3 regions of the Ensifer sp. Root423 genome follow, and region 2 is predicted to be linked to each of the others. Evidence: riboswitches for the same ligand, from Rfam matches in the RefSeq annotation. Region 2 holds a riboswitch; each other region holds the start of a gene.

Region 1 (6,052 bases), on a different contig from region 2:
CGGCATCGAGCCGGACGGCAGCGCCGGGCGCGTAGTGCGAGGCGAGCATGCCCGGCGCCTCGATCGTCGCTCCCGCCGTCTCCGGCCGGGTCACCGGACGACCAAGCAGGCGTTCGATCTCGGCGGCATCGAGGCCACCCGGCCGAAGCAACCGGATCTCGTCGCCGTCGACCTTGATGATCGTCGACTCAAGGCCGATTTGGGCCTGGCCGGCGTCGAGGATCAACTTCAGTTTGTCGCCGAGATCGGCTTCCACATGGACCGCACTGGTCGGGCTGATTTTGCCCGACGTATTGGCACTGGGCGCGGCCAGTGGTCGCCCGAAGTGAGCGATTACCCGGCGCGAGAAACCGTCGGGCATGCGGATGCCGAGCGTGTCGAGGCCGGCGGACGCCAGCGCATGAACCGTGCTGTCGGCGCGCTGCCGAAGGATCAGCGTCAGCGGGCCGGGCCAGAAGGCTTCGGCCAGCTGCCTCGAAATCGGATCGAAATGCACATGGGCTTCGGCCATCGCCATGTCGGAAACATGCGAGATCAGCGGATTGAAGCGCGGGCGCCCCTTCATCTCGTAGATGCGACTGATCGCATCGGGATTGGTAGCGTCGGCGGCAAGGCCGTAGACGGTCTCGGTCGGAATGGCGACCGGCTCGCCTTCGCCAAGAACGGCGCAGGCGCGCGCGATCGCGCGGTCCGGTTCTCTATCCGTGTCGATGATCTCAGCCATGCCGTTTCCTTTCCGACGCTTCCTTAACGGACGCACCGGAAAAACAGAACGATTTTCTTTGAAGGAACCGGTTCGGCTCAGAGGCTGCGAATGATGCGACGCAACGCGTCATCCTTGGCGCCAAGCATCAGTACGTTTTTCAGCGCGACCTTGGGATCATCCGTGCGAAACAGCAGCCCGTTGTCACGAAAGTTGCGGTTGATGACCATTTGCCCGGCTTGGGCGCCCGGTTCGATGGCGACGGCGAAGTACATGCGTGAATAGCCGGGCTGGATACTCTCGAAAAAATGCGTCTCGTCGCCCAGGTTGCAGAAGAAGTTGGCGAAGTAGAAGGACCAGGTGATGTCCTTGGAGGGAGTAACCGGCGTACGCGCCGCCGTCACGTGACAGTAGCCGAGATGCGGCCGGCCGACGAGCGTGCGGTGGAAGATCATCTTCGGGAACTGGATCGAGTTGTGGAACCCGTTGATCCGCTTATGGGTCGTGTCGCCGGCGGTGCTGAGCTTCTTGCCCGTCCTGTCTGCGACTTCCTCATAGCTCAAATACCGGCGTTCGCTCGGCAACCATTGCCTGCGGTTGATCCGGCCCGTACGCAGGAATTCGGTATGAACCGCCACCTTCGGCGGGATTGTCGGCAGCTTCTCGGCTGTCGCGTCGTAGTATCTCAACTTTGCCATGATCGTCAGCGCGCCATCTGCCTGCCTGCAGGACCTCTCTCGTCCGCCGGCTAGGCTAGCGGCTCATGGTTAATGAATGATTTCGTCCTGGCTGCATCATTAGCGTTCTCTATCTGACGCGATGTCGCAAACGGGCGAAGCCCTCCCGCATCTGCGCCGACCGCGCCGCAAAAGTCGGCAATTGCCCAAGATGTGATCTATCTATATGTTTGCAATGTAAAAATTCTAAGACGGTGGCCTTTTGTGGCGGTTTTTTCCGTGTCGTCATTCTGGAATTGGATGTCGCTATCGGGCAGCTGCCAAGGTGACTTCCGCGATTACATATCCTTACTCAAGGTGCCGTCTTCGAAGGGAAGATGGAGAATTGGGAAGCCGGTCAAATCCCGGCGCTGCCCCCGCAACGGTGGTGGAGCGAAAGCCTCGGCAAAGGCCACTGGACGGTTCGTCCGGGAAGGCGCCGGGCAGGTCCGAAAGGACGGCTCCTGAGCCCGGAAACCAGCCTTGACGGACATAACCGTAACGGGTTGCGGCGGGCAGCCGGATCGGAGCCTCAAACGCATGGGCGTGCGCCCGTGCGGGTTCCTGTCCTGCCTCTCCGAAACATGGCGCATGAGGACAGGACATGGACACCAGAAACGATATGCTTCGAAAGCTGAAGGGCAGGCAGGACGGCTACAGCCTCGACCGGGCCTTTTACATCGATCCCGACTACTACAGGCAGGATCTGGAAAACATCTGGTACAAGGATTGGCTGTTTATCGGCCATGACTGCGAGATCCCGCGGGCCGGCAATTACTTCACCGTCCAGGTCGGCGACTACCCCGTTGTCATCACCCGCGACCGCCAGGGCGCCATCCGGGCTCTGCACAATTCCTGCCGCCACCGCGGCTCGCGCGTCTGCACGCAGGCGAAAGGCTCGTCGGCAAAGCTTGTCTGTCCCTATCACCAGTGGACCTACGAACTCGACGGCTCGCTGCTCTTTGCCCGGCAGATGGGAGAGGATTTCGACAAGGCCGCCCACAGTCTGAAGCCGATCCATTGCGAAACGGTCGGCGGCTACATCTTCATCAACCTGTCGGAAAAGCCGATGGATTTCACGGCGTTCCGCGACATGGCCTTGCCGTATCTCGCGCCGCATCGGCTCGGCGAAACCAAGGTCGCGTTCGAAAGCACCATCATCGAGAAGGGCAACTGGAAGCTCGTCTGGGAAAACAACCGCGAATGCTACCATTGCGCCGCCAATCATCCGGAACTCTGCCGCACCTATCCTGAGGCGCCGACGGCGACCGGGGTGCAGGGCGCCAAGGATGATCCTGTGATCGCCGAACATTGGGCGAAGTGCGAGGCCGAGGGCCTGCCGAGCGAATTTAAGATGTCGCCGACCGGTCAGTTCCGCGCCGCCCGCATGCCGCTTGTCGACAATGCCGAAAGCTACACCATGTCGGGCGCCCGCGCCGTCAGGCGGGCCCTGTCCGCCGACGTCTCCCAGAGCCAGATCGGCACGCTCTTGATGTTCCACTATCCCACCACCTGGAACCATGTGCTCGCCGACCACGCCATCACCTTCCGGGTGCTGCCGCTCGGGCCCGAACTGACGCAGGTGACGACGAAGTGGCTCGTCAACAAGGATGCGGTCGAAGGCGTCGACTACAATCTAGATGAACTGACGCATGTCTGGACCGAGACCAACGACCAGGACCGTCAGATCGTCGAGGAAAATGCCTTCGGCATCCGCTCACCGGCCTATGAGCCCGGTCCCTATTCGCCCGAGCACGAGGGTGGCGTGATGCAGTTCGTCGAGTGGTACTGCAAGTTCATGGAGCAGCGCCTTGCCGGCGACGCGGCTCCGCTTTCAAGGGTCGCCTGACATGCAGATGGCCTCTTCGTTTCACCATTTCGACGCGCTCCACGTCTGGATCGACCGGCAGCAGATGCTCGAATGCACATCGGCGGTTGTCGAGACCGCCGATGTCATGACCTTCACCTTCCGGGCCGAAAAGCCCGCCTGGTTTCGCTATCTGCCCGGGCAATTCGTGACCCTCGAACTGCCCGTCGCCGACGAGCCAGTGATGCGCACCTACACCCTGTCGTCGACGCCCTCGCGGCCGCTGTCGATCGCCGTGACCGTCAAGGCGCAGTCAGACAGCATCGGCACCCGCTGGATGTTCGAGCACCTGAAGCCCGGAATGAAACTCCGCGCCTTTGGCCCGCTCGGCGATTTCAGCTTCGTCCGCCATCCCGGCGACAAGTACCTGTTTATCTCGGCCGGCTCCGGCATCACGCCGATGATGTCGATGACGCGCTGGATGGCGGACTGCGTGCCGGAGACGGATGTGACCTTCATCTCCTGCGCGCGTCGGCCGGAGGACCTGCTGTTCCGTTCGGAGCTGGAGGTTCTGGCGACGCAGATGTCCGGGCTGAACCTCGGCTTCATCGTCGAGGGACATGAGGCACGCCACGGCTGGCACGGGCTTCGCGGCCGCATTGATGGCGCCAAGCTGCCGCTGCTTGCGCCCGATTTCATGGACCGCACCGTTTTCTGCTGCGGCCCCGAACCGTTCATGCGCGGCGTGCGCGAGATGCTGAAATCGGCCGGTTTCGACATGGGCCGCTACCACGAGGAGAGCTTCCAGCCGGCCGCCGCACCTGCGGCGGAAGAGATTGCCGTGCGCGCCGGCGCCGGTGACGAGGGCGAGGTCCAGGCCGCCAAGATCGCCTTCACCATGAGCGGCAAGGAGATCGAGGCCAAGCCCGGCCAGACGATCCTGCAGGCGGCGCGCGCCAACGGCGTGCGCATCGGCGCTGCCTGCGAAGGCGGCATCTGCGGCACCTGCCGGGTGATGAAGGTCTCAGGCGAGGTGGATATGAGCCACAATGGCGGCATTCTCGACGACGAGATCGATGAGGGCTACATCCTCGCCTGCTGCTCGCGACCGCTCGGAGACGTCCAGATCGAAGCTTGAAGGCTTTAATGATGTCGCGCAAAAGTGTGCAGCGGTTTTGCGACAAAGACATGCATAACAACAAGCGCTTAAAGCCTGTCGCGTGAATGCTTTTCACGCGACAGGCTTTAGGGCGCGTTGCAGGGGATCGGATTGGCGGAAATGCTTGCCGGGGCGTCGGTGCCGGCCCCCGTCTTGGAGCAGGCGCCCTGGGCGGCATCATTGCCGGCGATCGCCACCTGCAGGGCACGTTCCTGGCGGGCGAAATCGATCGAGCCGGTCACCAGCATGTCGACACCGCTGCCGGCGCCGCTCGTAGCGTCAGCGCGGCTCACGAGCAGCGGCTCGCTAAACATCGCAGTCGCCCTTGCGATCGCCTGCATGCCCGTTCCCCGCTCGGCTTGGGCGACGAGCATCAGCGGCAGTGGCTTTTCCGGCAGCAAGGCGCCCTGTGCCCAGATCGCTTTCAGCGCCGGCGGCGACATTGCCGCCACATTCACGTCGATGTCGTCAAGCGTTCCCGGCACGCGGTAGGGGCAGCGGCGCTTGCCGCAGTTGATGCCCGAGGAGAACTGCCACAGCGCGTAACTGTCCCAGTTGCCCATCGGGAAAACCTGGCGGATATCCGGTTTGTAACGGGCGTACCAGAGCGGCAGGCGCGACAGCAGCCGGTGTTTGGCCCGGTGCGCGGCGATGTATTTGGCGGTGATGTGGTTGGTATAGAGGATCGGGTAGCGCCCGGTCCGGGTCTTGATGTGCCCGGCGAAGATGGCGGCGTCCTCCAGCGACATGTACTTGTCCGGATCGATGCCCTCGAGATCGAGCACCATCAGCTCGTCGTCGCGCGGATCGGCGTAATCGAGGAAATGGTTCGCCTGGTCGACGGGATTGCCCGGGCGGGCAAGATGGTAGGCACCCCACAGCAGCCCGTGCGAACGGGCAATCATCCGGCGGGTCTGGTAGAGCTCGCGGCTGACGGCGTATTTGCGCCACATGGTCTTGCAGTGGTTGAAGGTGTCGCCGTTGTGGTCGCCGGTGCAGGAGAAGCTTTCGGGCAGGCCGTCGGAGGCCTTGGCGATGAAACCGGAAACGCGCTTGTCGCCAAGCATCGTTTCCCAGTCGATGCTGTTCATCTCATAGGCGTCGACGATGATGGCATTCGACTTGGTCTTCCAGGGCTCCATTTCACCGGCGCGTGCGATCGCCGCCGCGAAAGCCAGACCGATGAAGGTCGCGAGGCGCAGAATCATCCCTGTCGTGGAGATACACCGCTTTGCCATTCTCTGAGATTGCCGACAGTATCGTTAACGCATCGTAAATCCCAGCCCCCGAGCGGACTGTGCGGGAGCGACGCGCGAATGTATACCGACCTGTGGCTGTATATAAGAAATTGCTTTCATGTTCGCGATCTGACGATCAGCCGGGAAGGCGTTGGTCGACGATGCGGCAATGCCTTGCTGCAGCAACGGGTGCTGGCCGCGCCACCTGATCCCGCAGGAGGCGGAAGATGGAACAAAACCGGTGACTTATGCGTTATCGGTCGATTTCGGATTTCCCGGCTGAGGGACATCCCCGTATCGGCCTCGGTCCGGGTGAAATCATGGAAAGGTTGAAATGCCGCGGCAACCCGAAACCGGGCCGCGCAAAATGCGTTCGGTGATGGAGGGATTTTATGAAGAACGTGCTGAAGTCCGGGATGAGCCGGTGGT
Region 2 (6,052 bases):
GAGCGGGGGACGGATTATTTCGAGAATACCCGACGCGCCATCGCCTTGCAGCGGGACCATGCGCGCTCCAATCCCGGCGGTTTCGCCGGATATGGCGAGGACCTGTGGGGCCTGAGCGCCTGCCATGCGCCGCGCGGCCGGCTGCGGCTTGCGGATGGGCGCCAGCAGCGGCTTTTCGGCTATGTGAACCGCGGCGCACCCTACGGCCTTGATGACGGCACGCTCGTGCCCTGGGCGCCGCTCGCCTGCCTGCCGTTCGAGCCGGACGCGGCGCGGGCCTCCCTCGTGCATATGGCAGACAGTTATCCGGGACTTTTGAGCGAAGGGCGCTTTCCCGGCGGCTTTAACCCGAGCCTGGCCGCCGGCGCAGGCCCGGAGGGCTGGATCGATGCGCGTGTCGTCGGTCTTGACCAGGGCATCGTTGTCATGATGATCGAGAACTGGCAAAGCGGCCTTAGCTGGGCGCTGATGCGCAGCATGCCGGCGATCCGTCTCGGCCTTGAGCGGGCGGGCTTCGACGGTGGCTGGCTGCAGGAGGGGGAAGGCGCGTGTGGTAATCCGCCCGCATCCCGCGCCAGAGGATGAGAATGGACGACGGAGACGGCATGCGCTTGAACGACCACCGGCCGACAGCGGAGACCGCGGCGTTTGCGCCGCAGGCGCTGGCCGTCGCCGACCATCTGCGTGCCCAGTTTCCCGAGGCTGCCGTCTCGCTCGGGCCGGCGGCCAGTGATTTCAGCGCGCCGGGCGACTTCTGGGCTGCGGGCAGCGCTGGCCTTGAGGCGGGGCTCGCCTATCAGGATTTCTTCGGGGTCGGCATGGCCGACCGGATCCGGGCGGCGCATCTGATCGCCTTCTATAGCCGCCAGCTGAGCGTGGTCCTTGGCGCGTTCCATCTCGGCGCCGGGTTGCAGGCGGAGGTGGCCGGCATTCGTTTCGAGGATTGGACGCGGCTTCACCGTGGCGTCGAAGTCGCGGGCAAGCGCTATCATTTTCGCCTGCATCCGCCGGCGACGGAGCGCCAGGGTGGCGAAGGCGTCAGCGCATTCGAACCGGGCTTCATCGCCCATCTGGCACCCGTCGTTGCGGTTCTGAAAGCGCGAGCAGGGCTGTCGAGCGGGGCGCAATGGCGGCTCGCGGCTGATGCCCTGGCCGGCGCGTTCCTGGAAATCGGCCGCGCGATCGGCGACGAGGCGCGCGGCATGGCCGAGGCGCTGGCGATCGTCAAACGACCGGGTTCGCGGCTCTACTCAGAGGAGCTCTGCTACGAGCAGATCGCGGCTCTCGATCCGGCAAGCGGCGCTCAGCTGTCGCGCCAGTATCGGATCCGTTGCGGCTGCTGTCTCTACTTCAAGACGGAAGGGGGCAGTTTCTGCGACACCTGCGTGCTGCTGGAGCCGGAAGATCGCCGCGCGCGGCTGGCGGCGCATCTCATGCAAAACGGCGGGACCTGAACCCCGCCGTCGCTTTGCTGACGATCTGTGATCAGTGATCACTGTGCCTTGACGAAGCGCTCGTTGATGAAGCCGGAGACGACGCCGAGCACGATCCAGAAGGCAAGCGTGGTGGCGAGTGCGGCAACCGCAAACTCGGCGCCGAGCACGGCCGGAACGTTACTGGTGATATCGAGCGGCTGCGGCGCGCCGTAGACATGGGGTGCTGCGATCGCCACCAGGCCTGCGACCTTGGAGACGATCTCCTCGCGCAGGACGACGAGATAGAGGCCGACGGCGGAGAGCGCCACGGTCACCAGCCACCAGGTCTGGCGGTCGCCGAGTTCGGCTGCCGGAAAGCCCGGCAGTTCCGGCGGCAGACCGATCGCCGGCAGCATGTGCACGGCAAGCCAGCCGCAGGCGCCCCACAGCGCGCCGTTCCTGAGCGTGATCGGGTAGCCGATCACCAGGCTGACGCCGGCGAGCAGCAGGCCGAAGCCGGAACCTGTGACGAGGTTCGCCATCAGCGTGCCGGAGAAGCGGCTCATGCCGAACATGATGCCGCCTTCCTCATGCTCGCCCTCATGGGCATAGGCCGGGGTGATCGGCGACAAAGCGTCGAGGAAAGCGCCGAACGGCGACACGGCTTTGAGCGACGAATGCTGGTCGTGGTTTTCTGCGGCCGGCTGTGCCGCACCCGGCTGGGCGGCGGGCTGTTCGGTGGCGGCCGGTGCCTCGCCTTCGAATTCTTCTGCATGCAGGATCAGCGGTGTGACGCGCAGTTCCTGGGCGCCGGTCATGAAGACACCGGCAATCAATCCAGCCACGATCGCGGCCAGAAGCGTTCTGACAATCATCTTGAAATCCCTCGATAACGACAAAAGCCACGCCCTGTGGCGTGGTCCTTGAGCCTTCCCATTTTCCCAATGCTGCGGATGGCCTTCGCGCGCCGGAAAAACCGGGATGCACGCAGGCCTCCATCCGGCTCAGGCCGGATGCGTTCAGGTCCGCAGATTGTTCGATGCGGAACGTTGTTCACGTTCCGGCGCATCGGTCAGTGGCAGGGGAAGCCGTAGGAGTGGCGAGTGTCGTGCGCCGTGTCGTGCAGCACTGCCGAGTTGGCAAGGCCGGCGCCAAAGACGAGGAATGCGCCGATGAAGAGCGCGATGACGCCAGCGGTCAGACGATCGCTGAGGGAGAGCGGGGTGCTCGAAATGGTAGACGTAGCCATGACAACCTCCGTGATGGCATCGGGAAATTCCCGGTTGGGCCCTATGCCCGTATCGAGTGGCAGGTTTCCTGGCTCACGGCGTTGGGCTCGATGCCCTCGATCTGCCTCGCCTTCCCAGCTCGGCCGCCCTCTCGCGGTCTTGCCAGTGGCTTCTTCCGGATCGCTCCGGAACGGTGGATCGACGTCGCTCTACAGTCGCGGGGTCGGCCGTGATTTGAATGCCCAGCTTGGGTCCATCCGTCACATTCCCGTTTACTCCCGAAACACGTTCGCGTCCCGGGAACCAATCGATCCCAGATGATTAGGATTGTGTCATGGAGTTGTCAATTGAGTGCGCGCCGCCGCGCGGTCCATCCGCGACAAAATCCTTGATGGTCATGCGTTTGTAGGCTTCGACGATCTGGTCACCCTCGGCCCGGTCGACCGAGACTGCAAGTCGCATGGTGCAGTCGCCGAGATGCATGATCAGGAAGGCGGCGCTGTCGATCTCTTCGCGCGGCGTCTCCGGCACAAGGCAGGCCCAGACATCGGCAAGCAGCTTTCCGCCGGCGCGGCTTTGCGCAAGATCGATCTCGCGCAGTGCCTTGTCGGCCTGCATCGCCGACCAGATGTCGCGCATGACCGGCTCGGCGAGGAACATGTCGTAGTAGATGTCGAACAGCAGCGAGAAGGCGTCGCGCAGTTCGGCTATCGACGTGACCTTTGCCAGTTCGGCCGCGATGCACTCGTTGCAGACCGCATTGTAGCGCTCGGCCAGCGTGCGCACGATTGCCGCCTTGTCGGGGAAGTACTGATAAAGCGAGCCGATCGAGATCCCCGCCTTTTCAGCGACTTCGCTCATGCGCATGGCGTCGCTGCCCTTCTCCTGGATGAGCGCCGTCGCGCAGGCAAGGATCTGCTCGACGCGCTCGCGGCTGCGCTTCTGGCTCGGCGTCCGGCGCAGCGCAGGCTCGTCGTCGGCGGGAAGCGTGGCGGGACTTGCATCTGGAATCATGAGTAATGCTCACATTTTGACTTGACTCCTAAAATACGAGGATTTATCACATTTGCAAATGTGAGAGATGCTCATGTTTGTTGGTGGAACCTCAGGAGGAAGCGATGTCTCAGAAAGTCACACTGGTTTTGGGCGGTACCGGCAAGACGGGGCGGCGGGTGGCCGATCGCCTTCGGGAGCGGGGCGTAGCGGTCCGCATCGGCGCCCGTTCGGCGTCGCCTTCCTTCGATTGGACGGATGAGGCGACCTGGACGCCCGCCCTTGAAAATGTCGATCGCATCTATGTCTGCTACCAGCCCGATCTGGCGGTGCCGGGCGCCGTCGACGTCATCGCCAAGTTCTCGAGCCTTGCCGTTCGCACCGGCATCAAACGGTTGGTGCTCCTGTCGGGCCGCGGCGAGGACGAGGCGGAAGCCTCCGAGCGTGCGCTGCAGGCCTCCGGCGCCGACTGGACGGTCATCCGGGGCAGCTGGTTCTTCGAGAACTTCGACGAAGGCTTCCTGGCTGACAGCGTGGTGAGTGGTTCGGTCTTCCTGCCGGTGGACGAGGTCACCGAGCCCTTCGTCAGTTGCGACGACATTGCCGACGTGGCGGTTGAGGCCCTTCTGGACGATGCGCATATCGGCAAGGTCTATGCCTTGACCGGCCCGCGCCTGATGACCTTTGCCCAGGCCGTCGCCGAGATCGCCGCGGCCGCCAACCGTCGGATCTCTTATCAGGCCATTCCGGTTTCCGACTTCGCAGCGCATCTCAAGGCGGACGGCGTGCCGGATGACTATGTCGAACTCATCCGCTATCTCTTCACCTCGGTGCTCGACGGACGCAATTCCAGCATGACGTCCGATGTCGAGCGCGTGCTTGGGCGGCGTCCGCGCGAATTTGCCGATTACGCCCGGGAAACCGCAGCAACTGGTGTTTGGAGTCTTGCCGCATGATCCCGTTGATCCCCGCTCTGGCGTTTGCCGCCGCGATCGGTTCCGGCCTGATGGCCGGGCTGTTCTTCATCTTCTCGGTTTGCATCATGCAGGCCCTGTCGCGGCTGCCGCCGGAGCAGGGGATCGCCGCGATGAACGCCATCAATGTCGTGATCCAGAACCCGATCTTCCTCAGCGCCTTCATGGGCACGGCGCTGCTCGCCCTTGCGCTCGTCGTCGTCGCCTTCATCTCGGGGGGCGAGGGCAGGTGGTGGCTTGCCGCCGGTGGCATTGCCTATGTCGTTGGCGTGCTGCTGGTGACCATTGTCTTCAACGTGCCGATGAATGACGCGCTCGCCGCGGCAGCCCCCGGTCAGGCGGCGACCGATCTCTGGCGTGAGCGCTATCTGACTGATTGGGTCTGGTGGAACCACGTGCGCACATGGGCCTCGATCGGCGCGCTGGCGTTTTTCGTTCTCGGTTTCGCCCGCGCCTGACGAAAAGCGCCGGCAAGTCGATCCTTGCCGGCGCCTGCACGCGCCTTGACCTTCAAGCACATCCCGCCGTCAGGGCTTCGGAATACGCGCGTCGTATTGCGCTTCAAGGTCGGCAAACTTGCTCCAGAAGGCTGCCGGCTTTTCGCCTTCGAGCAGAGAACGCAATATGTCGAGGTGTACGTGCCAGCCGGCAGAGAAGCTGGTCATGACCGCGCGGTCGGCGATGCGCTTATGGGTGACGACGAGCAGCACCTTGTCGCCGCGGGGGCTGAGCTCGAAGCGGACCTCCGACGGGGTGCCGGTCTCTTCGTTCCAGGTATAGGCCAGTAGTCGTGGCGGCTCCCAGGCGAGCACGTGGCCGTAATTGCGCACCTCGCCGGCGTGCTCGGCGTATTTCTGCGGTGGCCGATCGTCCTCCGTCGTCAGTTCCGAATGGCGGAAGACGTGCTCGACCTCGGCCCCTTCCTTCGATCCGATCGTTCCGGACGCCATCCAGAGCCGGCGCTTGCTTTCCTCCGTCAGATAGGACCAGACCCGCTCGATCGGGCCGGGAAGCAGGCGCTCGATGCGCACCGCGTCCGGTGCGACGACACGGCCGTAATCGGCGCCGGCAAAGGCTGTGGCAGACGAAGTCATGGCTTTTCCTCCGGATCAGTTTGGATTGTGGCGTCTTCGGCGAGAAGCAGCGCCTCGAGTGCGTCGATGCGGGTGCGCCAGAAGGCTTCGTAGTGGCGCATCCATTCCATGCCTGCATGCATCGGCGCGGCATCGAGCCGGCACACATGCGTGCGACCTTTCACTTCGCGGCGCACCAGACCTGCTCCTTCCAGCACCTTGATGTGCTTCGATGCCGCGGCCAGCGAGATCGAGAACGGCGCCGCAAGCTCACCCACCAGTCTTTCGCCCTGCGAAAGGTCCTGGAGCATGGCGCGCCGCGTCGGGTCCGAAAGCGCGTGAAACACGGCATCGAGATGTGCGTTCTG
Region 3 (6,052 bases), 580 kb from region 2:
GGTTTGTGCGTCCCGGACTTTGAGCGAACCTTCGGTGTGTTTTTCCGAAGTGACCAGGCGTTTTTTGGCGGCCGCATCCCTCTTGAAGAGGTTGATGCGGCCTTCGCATTTCAGGGCCAATGCCGGACATAAAAAAAACCGCCCCGAAGGGGCGGTGGAGGAGGCTCTGGGAGGAGAGCTCGAAGGGGCTTCCGCCCCGATCGCTGGCGTTAGCCGACGTTCGACGTGCGGATGACGCCGAGCGGGCCGAAGGGCGCGTCGACGACGAGGTTGCGTACGCGCGACTGGCTGGACGGAACCTTCGAGTTCCAGGCGATCTGAACGAAATTGGGCTTGCTGAAAATATACAGCATGGACATGAACCTTGAGAGGCCGGAGGCCTATCCTCCGGGGCGTGTTGCTATGCCGCTGATATAGGTGTGCGCTGCAAAAAATTGAATGCCAAACTCGCCACGCCATGTCGCATTCTGGCTATCGGCCGCGACATTTTCGACAAGCCTTGCGAAAGCGCGAAACAATGCGTGAAAGGGCTTTGTCAATTGCGGCGAAATCGTGTCGAAACAGACCTTTGCCGCTGCCCGTTTCAGTGTTACCGATGGCCGCATGACACGCAGGATCATGTTGCAGGGAACCGGCTCGGATGTCGGAAAATCGGTATTGGTGGCGGGGCTCTGCCGGCTTGCCGCCAATCAGGGCCTGAAGGTCCGGCCGTTCAAGCCGCAGAACATGTCGAACAACGCCGCCGTTTCCGACGACGGCGGCGAGATCGGCCGCGCGCAATGGCTGCAGGCGCTGGCCGCGCGCGTGCCGTCGTCGGTGCACATGAACCCGGTGCTCCTGAAGCCGCAGTCGGACGTGGGCAGCCAGATCGTCGTTCAGGGCAAGGTCGCCGGGCAGGCCAGGGGGCGGGAATATCAGGCGCTCAAGCCCAAGCTGCTGGGCGCCGTCATGGAGAGTTTCGAACAAATATCGGCCGGTGCCGATCTCGTGGTGGTCGAAGGCGCCGGCTCGCCGGCCGAAATCAACCTCAGGCCCGGCGACATCGCCAATATGGGCTTTGCGACACGGGCCAATGTGCCGGTCGTGCTGGTCGGCGACATCGACCGCGGGGGGGTGATCGCCTCGCTGGTCGGCACGCATGCGATCCTGCCCGAGGAAGACCGGCGCATGGTGACCGGCTATCTCATCAACAAGTTCCGCGGCGACGTCACGCTGTTCGACGACGGCATTGCTGCCGTCAACCGCTACACCGGCTGGCCCTGCTTCGGCGTCGTGCCGTGGCTGAAGGCGGCGGCACGCCTGCCGGCGGAAGATTCCGTCGTGCTGGAGAAGCTGACGCGCGGCGAGGGGCGGGCGCTGAAGGTTGCCGTCCCGGTACTGTCGCGCATCGCCAATTTCGACGACCTCGATCCGCTCGCCGCCGAACCGGAGATTGATCTCGTCTTCGTGCGGCCTGGCAGTCCCATTCCGGTCGACGCTGGCCTCGTCGTCATTCCCGGGTCGAAATCGACCATCGGCGACCTCATCGATTTCCGTGCGCAAGGGTGGGACCGTGACCTCGAACGTCATGTGCGCCGGGGCGGCCGGGTCATCGGCATCTGCGGCGGCTACCAGATGCTCGGCCGGCGCGTCACCGATCCGCTCGGCATCGAGGGCGGCGAACGTGCGGTCGAGGGCCTCGGGCTGCTCGAGGTCGAGACCGAGATGGCGCCGGAAAAGACGGTGCGCAACAGCCGCGCCTGGTCGCTGGAGCATGATGTGGTGCTCGAAGGCTACGAAATCCATCTTGGCAAGACGCAAGGTGCGGACTGTGGCCGGCCGTCGGTGCGCATCGACAATCGCGCCGACGGCGCCCTTTCGGCCGATGGCCGCGTGATGGGCACCTACCTGCATGGGCTCTTCACCAGCGACGCCTATCGCGGCGCGCTGCTCAAGAGTTTCGGCATCGAAGGCGGCGCCAACAACTACCGCCAATCGGTCGATGCGGCGCTCGACGATGTCGCGAACGAACTGGAGGCTGTGCTCGATCGTCGCTGGCTGGACGAGTTGCTCAGGCACTAGGGACGCGGCAACGGTCAGCCAGCAGGTCCGGTACGTCGGGCCCAACAGGAGCAACGAGCTTATCCGACGGAACTACGCTGCGACATCGTGCTCCTCGCTTGCGGCTTCCCAGACTTCCCGCGCGGCATCCAGGTTCATCAGGGCAATCCCCAGGCCGACGATCAGGTCCGGCCAGGCCGACTGCCACAGATAGGCTGTCGCCAGACCCGCGGCGATGATGGCCACATTGGCGAAGGCATCGTTGCGGGCCGAGAGAAATGCTGCCCGCGTGAGGCTGCCGCTCGTGTGACGGTAGGCGACGAGCAGATAGGCGCAGAAGAGGTTGACCACCAGCGCCCCAAGTCCGGTCAGGGACAGGGCAAAGGGCTCTGGCGGGACCGGATCCATGAACTTCGCCCAGGCCGTCCAAAGGAAGGCCAGCGCCGGTACCAGTAGAATGAACGCCATCGCCATGCCGACCCGCGCGCGGGTTCGCGCCGTCCAGGCCAGAGCAAAGAAAATCAGCATGTTGACGGAGGCGTCTTCGAGGAAGTCGACGCTGTCGGCCATGAGGGACACCGAGCCGATCGAAAGCGCGACAAGGAGTTCGACCCCGAAATAGCCAAGGTTCAACAGGGAGACGATGAGGACGACGCGGCGCAGGTCGGTATCCACTCGAAAGGTTCCCTTTCTGGCGAGATTCGCCCTCGGCACTTTTTTTGGCGAGATTCGCCCTCGGCACTTTGGCACAGGTGTTAGCAGCAGTTTGCTATCCATAGCACTAGGTTTCGACATCGGTTCCGTTCACACTGCCGTCGTGCCTGACGCCCGACAAATCGTCGCGTGGCGCAACTCGGCCGGGGAGGCGTCGCATGCGTCGATTGACTTTGGGCTGCCCGCTTCCTAATCATCAGGTGTTGGATGGTTCCCCCTTGTCGTGGCGATCTGGGGGAATAATTGGGAATGTGACGGATGGACCCAAATCGGGCATCCTTATCGCAGCCGACCCCGCGACTGTAGAACGGTCAGGGTTCGCCATCGGGATTGGTGCCGGGCTGTCGGCCGGTTGCATGGGCAATCGGGGCAGGTCGGGGATCAAGCCGGAAAAGCCACTGGCGTGGCATCGTGATCAGCCGGGTTTGGACGCCTCTTCTTCTACGAATCGTCCGCCTTTCACGATGTCCCTCACAGCGCCCATGCGTCGGAGACGACGCGCAAAGGTTCGCTGTGGCACCGGAAAGACGCCGGGAAGGTGAGGCGGGCCGCTCGGGCCCTGACATCGGAACCTTGCCGTTTAAGGGCGAGGCGATGTTCGGCCCGTGACGCCGTGAGCCAGGAGACCTGCCATCCGGCATGGGCATTCCGCCCGAGGGGACTTTTGTCTCCAACGCCATCACGGAGGTTGTTTTGGCTCGCAGATGTTTTCAAGAACGCGCCCGTGGCGCGTCCGATGGCTTTTGCCACCGACGGCTGATTTGGGAATGTTGAGGCAGCCACGATGAGCAGTCTCAGCGCCGGGCCCGTGCTGGTCCTTGGCGGCGCCCGTTCCGGCAAGTCCAGCTTTTCCGAGAGGCTCGTCGAAGCGTCCGGCTTCACCATGCATTATGTCGCCACGGGCCGCGCCTGGGACGACGAAATGCGCGAGCGCATCGACCATCACCGGACGCGCCGCGGCGAGGGCTGGACGACGCATGAGGAGCCGCTCGATCTCGTCGGCATCCTCAGACGCATCGATGATCCCAGCCATGTGGTCCTGATCGACTGCCTGACGCTATGGGTCACCAATCTCATGCTGGAAGAGCGCGACATGACGGCGGAGTTCGCCGCCCTTGTTGCGTATCTGCCCGAGGCGCGGGCGCGCCTCGTCTTTGTTTCCAATGAGGTCGGCCTCGGCATCGTGCCCGAGAACCGCATGGCCCGCGAGTTTCGCGACCATGCCGGCCGGCTTCACCAGATCGTTGCGGAGAAATCCGCTGAAGTTTACTTTGTCGCGGCCGGTTTGCCGCTGAAAATGAAGGGTTGATCCATGACCACTGCGAGAGCCAACCAGGGCAAGATCCCGGCGACCGTCATCACCGGCTTCCTCGGCGCCGGCAAGACGACGATGATCCGCAACCTGCTGCAGAACGCCGACGGCAAGCGCATCGCGCTGATCATCAACGAGTTCGGCGATCTTGGCGTCGACGGCGATGTCTTGAAGGGCTGCGGTGCCGAGGCCTGCACCGAGGACGACATCATCGAGCTCACCAATGGCTGCATCTGCTGCACCGTGGCTGACGATTTCATCCCGACCATGACGAAGCTGCTCGAGCGTGAAAACCGTCCTGACCACATCATCATCGAAACCTCGGGCCTTGCCCTGCCGCAGCCGCTGATCGCCGCTTTCAACTGGCCGGATATCCGCAGCGAAGTGACCGTCGATGGCGTCGTCACCGTGGTCGACAGCGCCGCCGTTGCCGCTGGCCGCTTTGCCGACGACCACGACAAGGTCGATGCGCTGCGCGTCGAGGACGACAATCTCGATCACGAAAGCCCGATCGAGGAGCTGTTCGAGGATCAACTGACGGCTGCCGATCTCATCGTTCTCAACAAGACCGATCTGATCGATGCCTCCGGCCTCAAGGCCGTGCGCGACGAGGTGTCTTCGCGCACCAGCCGCAAGCCCACGATGATCGAGGCGAAAAACGGCGAAGTCGCCGCTGCCATCCTGCTTGGCCTCGGTGTCGGCACGGAAAGCGATATCGCCAACCGCAAGTCGCATCACGAGATGGAGCACGAGGCAGGTGAGGAGCACGATCACGACGAGTTCGACAGCTTCGTCGTCGAGCTCGGTTCGATCGCCGATCCGGCCGCCTTCATCGATCGCCTGAAGGGCGTAATCGCGGAGCACGACGTTCTGCGCCTCAAGGGTTTTGCAGACGTGCCCGGCAAGCCGATGCGCCTCCTGATCCAGGCGGTCGGCGCCCGCATCGACCAATATTACGACCGCGCCTGGGGCGCTGGCGAAAAGCGCGGTACGCGCCTCGTCGTCATCGGCCTGCACGACATGGACGAGGCGGCGGTGCGCGCCGCGATCACCGCGCTCGTGTAGATCGTTCTTTGAATGAAATGATCTAACGCATTGAAATGATGCAGTTCCGGATGGAGAACGCTTTTAGCGTTTTCGTTCGGAATTGCCCCAACGGACAAGACGAATGCATCTGCTTCTCGCCCAGAAAGGAACGATCGCCGACGGCAACGAGGCGATCGACCTTGGGCAAACGCCGGCCGATATCCTTTTCCTATCGGCCGCCGACACCGAGCTCTCCTCGATCGCCGCGGCTCACGGCCGACGCGACGGAGGCTTGAGCCTGCGCATCGCCAGCCTGATGAGCCTGATGCACCCGATGTCGGTCGACACTTACGTCGAGCGCACGGCGCGTCACGCCAAGCTGATCGTCGTCCGGCCGCTCGGTGGCGCCAGCTATTTCCGTTATCTGCTGGAAGCCCTGCATGCGGCTGCCGTCACCCATCGTTTCGAGATCGCGGTTCTGCCGGGTGACGACAAGCCGGATCCGGGGCTGGAGCCTTTCTCCACCGTCGCAGCCGACGACCGCCAGCGCCTTTGGGCTTACTTCACCGAAGGCGGCTCGGACAATGCCGGGCTGTTTCTCGACTATGCGGCCGCACTGGTCACAGGTGCGGAGAAGCCGCAGCCGGCAAAGCCCCTGTTGAAGGCCGGCATCTGGTGGCCGGGTGCTGGTGTGATCGGCGTCAGCGAATGGCAGTCCCTTGTTCAGGGACGGATGGTAGCGAGGGAGGGATTCGAACCCCCGACGGTCGGGATCTGCTTTTACCGCGCGCTCGTGCAGAGTGGCGAGACACGGCCTGTGGAGGCGCTGATCGATGCGCTGGAGGCTGAAGGTGTGCGGGCACTGCCGGTGTTTGTCTCAAGCCTCAAGGATGCCGTTTCCGTCGGCACGCTGCAGGCGATTTTTTCCGAGGCCGCACCCGACGTGGTGATGAACGCCAC

The links. Region 2 has a riboswitch for cobalamin ahead of ASD01_RS00140 (CbtB domain-containing protein). Riboswitches for the same ligand answer to the same signal wherever they lie in the genome.
Region 1: another riboswitch for cobalamin. It lies ahead of ASD01_RS31070 (aromatic ring-hydroxylating oxygenase subunit alpha); the one in region 2 lies ahead of ASD01_RS00140 (CbtB domain-containing protein).
Region 3: another riboswitch for cobalamin. It lies ahead of cobU (bifunctional adenosylcobinamide kinase/adenosylcobinamide-phosphate guanylyltransferase); the one in region 2 lies ahead of ASD01_RS00140 (CbtB domain-containing protein).

What each region holds. Positions count from the first base shown of each region.
Region 1 covers NZ_LMEG01000045.1:496,225-502,276, reverse strand. Annotated here, with positions in the region: gene ASD01_RS31080 (L-threonylcarbamoyladenylate synthase) at 1-724, opposite strand, end outside; gene ASD01_RS31075 (DUF6656 family protein) at 802-1,401, opposite strand; cobalamin riboswitch at 1,719-1,919, shown strand; gene ASD01_RS31070 (aromatic ring-hydroxylating oxygenase subunit alpha) at 2,024-3,268, shown strand; gene ASD01_RS31065 (FAD-binding oxidoreductase) at 3,270-4,364, shown strand; partial or broken gene ASD01_RS31060 (glycoside hydrolase family 25 protein) at 4,586-5,623, opposite strand; gene ASD01_RS31055 (BA14K family protein) at 6,040-6,052, shown strand, end outside.
Region 2 covers NZ_LMEG01000001.1:19,757-25,808, forward strand. Annotated here, with positions in the region: gene ASD01_RS00125 (glucoamylase family protein) at 1-585, shown strand, start outside; gene ASD01_RS00130 (ferric iron reductase) at 588-1,454, shown strand; gene ASD01_RS00135 (CbtA family protein) at 1,493-2,290, opposite strand; gene ASD01_RS00140 (CbtB domain-containing protein) at 2,488-2,664, opposite strand; cobalamin riboswitch at 2,706-2,967, opposite strand; gene ASD01_RS00145 (TetR/AcrR family transcriptional regulator) at 2,966-3,658, opposite strand; gene ASD01_RS00150 (NAD(P)H-binding protein) at 3,763-4,593, shown strand; gene ASD01_RS00155 (anthrone oxygenase family protein) at 4,590-5,069, shown strand; gene ASD01_RS00160 (SRPBCC family protein) at 5,139-5,705, opposite strand; gene ASD01_RS00165 (ArsR/SmtB family transcription factor) at 5,702-6,052, opposite strand, start outside.
Region 3 covers NZ_LMEG01000001.1:594,923-600,974, forward strand. Annotated here, with positions in the region: gene ASD01_RS36105 (hypothetical protein) at 210-353, opposite strand; gene ASD01_RS03005 (cobyric acid synthase) at 604-2,061, shown strand; gene ASD01_RS03010 (cation transporter) at 2,134-2,715, opposite strand; cobalamin riboswitch at 2,946-3,167, shown strand; gene cobU (bifunctional adenosylcobinamide kinase/adenosylcobinamide-phosphate guanylyltransferase) at 3,539-4,063, shown strand; gene cobW (cobalamin biosynthesis protein CobW) at 4,067-5,131, shown strand; gene cobN (cobaltochelatase subunit CobN) at 5,235-6,052, shown strand, end outside.